Regions from separate parts of the Paenibacillus sp. FSL E2-0190 genome, predicted to be linked through region 1. Evidence: a T-box and tRNA genes for the amino acid it is inferred to sense, from the RefSeq annotation. Region 1 holds a T-box; the other holds one or more tRNA genes.

Region 1 (3,425 bases):
GGAGTCCGCAGCAGCAGGAGCAGCCGATTCCGCCACTTCAGCCGCAGCTTTACCAGCGCCCATAGCCTCGGCAATATAAGCTACCTCTTGCTCCACATCCAGACGTGGGAAGATTGGATTGCCTTTCACCAGCTTTGTTCCTGCCGGAATCAGGCCAAAGGTCTTACCGCTATCCCAAGTCGTTAACTCACCAGGCTCAATACCCAGCTGTTCCCAGATCTTCGCTGGTGTTTGTGTCAAGAACGGCTGCAGCAGGATTGAAGCGGTACGCAGACCTTCCACCAGATGTCTCATCACAGAAGCCAGCTCGGCGGTTCTATTTTCATCTTTGGCAAGCACCCAAGGTTGTGTCTCATCGATATATTTGTTGGTGCGGCTAATGAATATTCCGATAGCTGTCAACGCCACGGAGAACTCCATTTTTTCCATAGCTTCTTCTACTTTGGCATAAGTATTCTCAGCCGCAGCTTGAAGCTCACCATCAAATGCTGTTACATTTCCTTCATATGCCGGAATCTCGCCTGCAAAATACTTTTCAACCATAGCCCCTGTACGGTTCAACAGGTTACCAAGGTCGTTGGCAAGGTCATAGTTAACCCGGTCTACAAAGCTTTCCGGTGTGAACGTGCCATCCGAACCAAACGGTACTTCGCGCAGCAGGTAATAACGTAATGCATCCAAGCCATAACGATCAATCAGTGTCACAGGATCAACTACGTTACCTTTAGATTTCGACATTTTTCCATCTTTCATGAGCAACCAGCCATGGGCAAATACCTTTTTCGGAAGGGGTTCACCAAGCGCCATCAGAATGATCGGCCAGTAAATGGTATGGAAACGAACGATTTCTTTACCAACGATGTGTACATCCGCAGGCCAGAACTTGTCATACAAGGTGCGATCCTCGGAACCATAACCCAGAGCAGTAATATAGTTAGTCAAAGCATCAATCCACACGTACACGACATGCTTCTCGTCGCCCTTAACTTTTACGCCCCAATCAAAGGTTGTACGGGAAACTGCAAGGTCTTCCAGTCCGGGTTTGATGAAATTGTTAATCATTTCGTTCTTACGGGATTCCGGCAAAATAAACTCTGGATTCTCCTCGTAAAATTGCAGCAAACGATCCGCATATTTACTCATCCGGAAGAAATAACTTGCTTCCTTCACCAGCTCAACCGGGTGGCCGCTATCTGGGCTTTTTGCACCAGTAATCACACCGTTGTCATCACGCACTATATCAACTAATTGCGTTTCTGTGTAAAAGGTTTCATCTGGGATACTATACCAGCCTTCATATTCACCTTTATAGATGTCTCCTTGCTGCAGCAACCGATCAAAAATATCCTGTACCACTTTTTTATGACGCTCTTCCGTAGTACGGATGAAGTCATCGTTCGAAATGTCCAGCTTACGCCATAGCTCCTTAATACCAACAACAATGTCGTCTACGAACTGCTGAGGGGTCTTTCCTGCTTCCTCTGCCTTCCGCTCGATCTTTTGTCCATGTTCGTCTGTACCGGTTAGATAACGCACTTCGTAGCCGCGCAGACGTTTGTAACGGGCCATTGCGTCTCCTGCCACGGTTGAATAAGCATGTCCGATATGTAGCTTGTCACTTGGATAATAAATTGGTGTCGTTAGGTAAAACGTTTTTTTCTCACTCATTCAGTAATCATCCTTTCTTATTAAAAAACAAAAAACTCCCGCCCCCATAATGGGGCGAGAGTATAACTCACGCGATACCACCCAAATTTCCTGTCTCTTCACAGAGCGCAGGCTTCGCCAGTTCCCTCGCGGGAACTGTCCATTAACGCTGGATCACGCTGTTATCTTACGTGAACCACAATTGCAGTTCCCGCTCGAACACAGTTCCTCCCGGACCATATTCAATCTAACGCTCCATACCGGATTTCAGCATATTCCGGCTCTCTGTAATGGACGTAACGATTTACTTATCCGTTCTTCGGAATTCATACTATTACTTGTGAATATACCCAATGGTAAGGCCCCATGTCAAGTCGCAGGGGCAGAATCCTTCTCAGCAGATTCATCTTGAAGAGGCGGCACAGGATCAAGTCCTCCAGGATGAAAGGGATGACATCTGGCAATCCGCTTAGCTGCAAGCCATGAGCCTTTCAATGGACCATGGACTTCAATGGCTTCCAGGGCATAGGCAGAGCAGGTTGGATAGAAGCGGCAGGTTGCAGGTTTAATAGGGGAAATGTACCTGCGATACACCCGAATAGGCGCCTGAATCGTTCTGCGTAGGGTCACCATTTCTAAAGTCCCTTTTGTTTATCTGATGCTGCAACTAATTCTTCTTCCCGGTTCTCTTCACATTCTTTGCAATAACCGAACACCTCAAATTTATGCTTGACTACCCGGAATTGATCGGGTGTATCCGTTAAATTCATCGGGCAGAAATTAATCGGGTAGGTCTTTTGGCATTGAAGGCAGATCATATGATGGTGATGATCCTGATGATTGCAGCTTCCCTTGAACTTCACTCCGTCTTCAAAGACAATCTGTTCAAGCACACCAAGCTCTTCCATTACACGAAGATTGCGGTACACCGTATCAAAGCTAAGTCCGCTATACTTACGGCCCATATGCTCATATACATCCTTCGCTGACAAATATCCCTTATTCTCGCCGAATAACTGGGCAAGCGTTTTGCGTTGGTCGGTGATTCGCAGTCCTTGCCCCGACATGACTTCTAATATTTGTTCTGTCGACAGCATACGCTCATCTCCCATAAGATCAGTTCATTTATATTTCACTCTCTTAATAATGCCCCAAAATAAATGCCCCGTCAATGAAGCACCATGAAGCGCCCCTACGCAACCTCTGAATTATTATATTTAAACAAAAGCCCGGCTGCGTATTCCTTTACGGAATATTCAGCCGGGCCTTTATTGTAGATAATTCCCCAATAGAGCTTATAGGGATATTCCTATTTGTTATTTCTTTGCTGGAAGTGGAGTGATGAGGAAATTGACCGGCAAGTTACTGCCTGAAGCTGCTGTGAACAAAATCTCCACAGAACCTCCATACTCACCACTACGATAAACCACACTGTTCATGTCAGCGTTCGAGAGACTTCCCACGCTTGGCATATGCACGATTTGGTTATTAACCATAACCGGCCCCATATAGTTACCGCCACGTGGATTAAACGTAATCAATGAGTTTGGTGCAACATTTTCGAATCTGATCTTGTATAATACCCCGAAATTACCGGCATTGGATGCTTCCGTACCTGCCATGGGGTCTACGCCAGCCAGGTTCTTATCACTGGAATTATCGCCTAGCAGAAGTTTTGCAGGAGTTTTTCCTACCTCATCGGTAACCGTGATAATACGAGTAGAATCTTCGTAAGTTCCCCGATTATGCACTCCGTCTCGATCCAGAACTGGAAGTGT
Region 2 (3,425 bases), 300 kb from region 1:
TCGGACCTCCAGTCATCGTGAATCAAGGGTTTGGGCAGTTTGTAAATGATGATCAGGTGGTCGTTGTCACCGACAAAGCTGGATCAAGTCCCTTTTTTGGAAATGTATATACTGGTTATACGCATGATTACAACACACAATTCATACCGGGAAATACGATATTCTTCAATCGTTCCCTAGATAACGGTAGTACCTATTCCAGTCCCTCCCTGCTGTCTTCGGTCGAAGAATTCGAAGAATTCCCCGGTATAGCAATTACATTAAATGGGATTGTTATCGTGGGATGGATCAATCAGCCTCCCGGTAATACTGATCTTAAAATTCGCACATCCTCAGACGGTGGGGTCATTTTTACTCCTGAAACCATGGTCGCCAGCGTTGTAGTCCCACCAGATCCATTGCCGGGATATACATTTAGATGTCTGACATACCCTTCCCTCGCAGCAGATATTTCTAATGCACCGACGACGCGAGGGAATGTCTATGCTGTATGGCAAGATTTTCGAGAAGGTTATTCCGATATTTTTCTTGCCACTTCCACCAATTTTGGTGTGGATTGGGGGGCACCAATATCCATTACAGGTAGTCCGGTGGGCTCCCAAAACTTTTTCCCAGCCATCACCGTATCCCCTGCGGATGGTGCAATATTCGTTACCTATTACACTAATCGAGTCAACCCCCTCAACCTTGATGTTTATCTAGCAACATCTAGAGATGGCGGTATGACGTATACAAACACCCGGATAACAACAACTTCCTTTGACGTCACCGGCATCCCCCTAATTGGGGACTACATCGGTAATGCCATCGTCCCCCAAACAGGCCGTCTAGTGAGCGTATGGACAGACACGCGGACCGGTACTGAGAACATCTGGTTTGGGGATAATCAATAAGCTATTAATCAACTTCTGATGATAAATTAAAAGGCTGTTAAGTTAGTATTCCATCTTCAATAAAGGATGCCGAGCGAACATGCGGCATCCTTTATTGCTTCTTATCAAAATTCAGCATTAACCTGTTCAAAGAAATTATCAATTTCAGCGTATTGGACATGCTTTTAATTCAATCAAAATCTACGGCGTATGGTGCTTGCTACTTAATAGTCTATATGTCATGACTGTCCCCTTTCCTCTACAAGAGTAGGGCAATTCCACAGAATACATACTTTTTACCGTTTTCCAGATGATCTGTGATAAAACCAGAGGATCTAATAACGCCGTGACCAAAATGTGATCATTTTCTATTTTGTCGCTTTTCCAACTCATCCACTTCTACTTACAAGGGAACCTACAGACAGCAAAAAACCCTTACAAAGTAAGGGTTTTTGATAAGTGGGCCCTGAGGGACTCGAACCCCCGACCAATCGGTTATGAGCCGACCGCTCTAACCAACTGAGCTAAGGGCCCGGATCTAAAAATATCCGAATGTACAATTGCTGTTGTAATAAAATTGGTTGCGGGGGCAGGATTTGAACCTGCGACCTTCGGGTTATGAGCCCGACGAGCTACCGGGCTGCTCCACCCCGCGTCAGAAATAATATTCAAACAGCGACAATAAATAATATACAGTACAAAATGGGTCTACGTCAAGGATGAATTTGTAAAAGTTCTCAAGGCAAAAATCTAACCCCATATCTTCCTTTGCGGGATCGATAAATCTCCACAAAACTTGGGTCATGATAGCCATAAATCCAGCCATCTTGCTCCAGTCTTTTTGCCAAACAGCCTGCTTGAAATCTCGTTCTGAACAGTTTCGCGAAGTATATCCAATTCATGATGCCCTCTTCTCCTTTTCGCAAATTAATCTTACGCTGCTCTGAACTTATCATGCCCAAGTTCCACAAAATAAGCCACCGGAAATCCGGTGGCTGCTACATATTCCAAAACTCAATCCCCTATGGAGTCAAAATAATATGTGGGATCTTTTTCGAGCGTACCCAGCATCGTATTCCCTTGCTTCTCCCAAGCTTTAAGTGCACTCTCGACCGTTCTCTTGCCCTGATAAACTTCTGTGAACAGTTGGCGCCCAACATCATTAACACGGCTAATTCCAGGCTTCTGTGTTTGTAGGACGTTCATCAAAGGATCATTGGCTGGTAATGGTTTGAGCGTATAGAAGGACTCCAGATTTACTGAAGGTACTTTCGTGGTAATGTAATCCTTACGGGAAGTTAGTTCCCCGCGGGTATGGGCTTTAATTTTAGCTACTTCATTACTGTTGACGAATTTGATCAAATCCCACGCATCTTCCTTATTAGCAGCCATAGTGTTGATAGCCATCATATTACCTACCCAAGTACCTACAGCCACTCCTGGTTTCTCCTTAAAAGTAGGTACGGTAACGAAACCCCAATCGACAGGATTATAATTTTTAATTTTTGCTGCATTGCGGCTCACACCTGCAAGCTCATTAAGATAATCGTATTCTCCAATTACCATTGCAGCTTTTCCGGTAAGGAAGAGATCCCCTTGGACAGGACTATAGGTACTCCGTTCTGTTTCTATAAAATCCATACCGTTTAACCCAGGTGTAATTTGCTTTTTCACCAATTGGCTGTAGGTCGTCCAAGCTTGACTCCACTGTGTTTGGTTTACCTCCATCTTATGTCCCTTGTTGTCATACATAGCAAGCTCCAGCGGTGAGACATAGGTCTGCATATCCCAGAAAGGATCGCTCATATAACGGTTCATCGAAAAGCCATATATACGCTTATCTTTATTTGTCGATTTCTTGGTCACCTTTTCGGCCAGCGCGAACACTTCATCCCAAGTCATTCCATCTGTCGGATAACCTACACCAGCAGCATCAAAAATACCTTTGTTAAAATATAACGCACTCGACATAAAAGTCGGCGCTAACGCGTAAAGACTTCCTCCACCCAGCTCACGAACTCCACTTAGCATCGTAGGCGCCATATTGCTTAAATCATATTGATCTCGTGCGATAAGCGGCTCCAGCGGTTGCACCAGATTATGTTCCACCAAACTCTTCACCAATGTACTATCACCGACGATTACATCAACTGGCTCTGCACCGCCCATAATTGCTCGGATATTCTCCAGATTATCTGGGTTAACCTCTGGATAGGTGCTGTCAAAACGAAGCTCATTCATATTGATGGCTGGAATAATCTCAAGTTTGATTTCAGGATGCTGCAATTCATACATATCTGTAAACTGCTGACGAAAAGAAGAATCGTCCTCTCCAGACCAGAGGCTGCCAATACGTAACACGCGCTGTTCTGTAGATGACTTAGAAGCCTCCGCCCAAGCTGTGTGCCTGCTTTCAGAAATTAAAGGCAATAGGAGTGCTGCACATATTCCAAAGCTTAACCAGCGCCGCCATAGCCTTCTATTATTATTTATATGATTCATTCTTGAACCCTCCCATAAAATACTCAATCCATCCACCTTATGAATAATTAC

What was found. A T-box is a leader RNA that pairs with one kind of tRNA and senses whether it is charged. The one in region 1 lies ahead of metG (methionine--tRNA ligase), so its partner is inferred to be a tRNA-Met.
Region 2: it encodes a tRNA-Met, which carries the amino acid that the T-box ahead of metG (methionine--tRNA ligase) is inferred to sense. The anticodon was not compared.

What each region holds. Positions count from the first base shown of each region.
Region 1 is NZ_CP150306.1:4,982,209-4,985,633, forward strand. It holds gene metG (methionine--tRNA ligase) at 1-1,668, opposite strand, end outside; T-box leader at 1,716-1,976, opposite strand; gene yidD (membrane protein insertion efficiency factor YidD) at 2,017-2,280, opposite strand; gene NST25_RS22095 (transcriptional repressor) at 2,283-2,744, opposite strand; gene NST25_RS22100 (copper amine oxidase N-terminal domain-containing protein) at 2,964-3,425, opposite strand, start outside.
Region 2 is NZ_CP150306.1:5,286,978-5,290,402, forward strand. It holds gene NST25_RS23305 (sialidase family protein) at 1-893, shown strand, start outside; tRNA gene NST25_RS23310 (tRNA-Ile) at 1,333-1,406, opposite strand; tRNA gene NST25_RS23315 (tRNA-Met) at 1,451-1,527, opposite strand; gene NST25_RS23320 (hypothetical protein) at 1,610-1,774, opposite strand; gene NST25_RS23325 (extracellular solute-binding protein) at 1,887-3,374, opposite strand.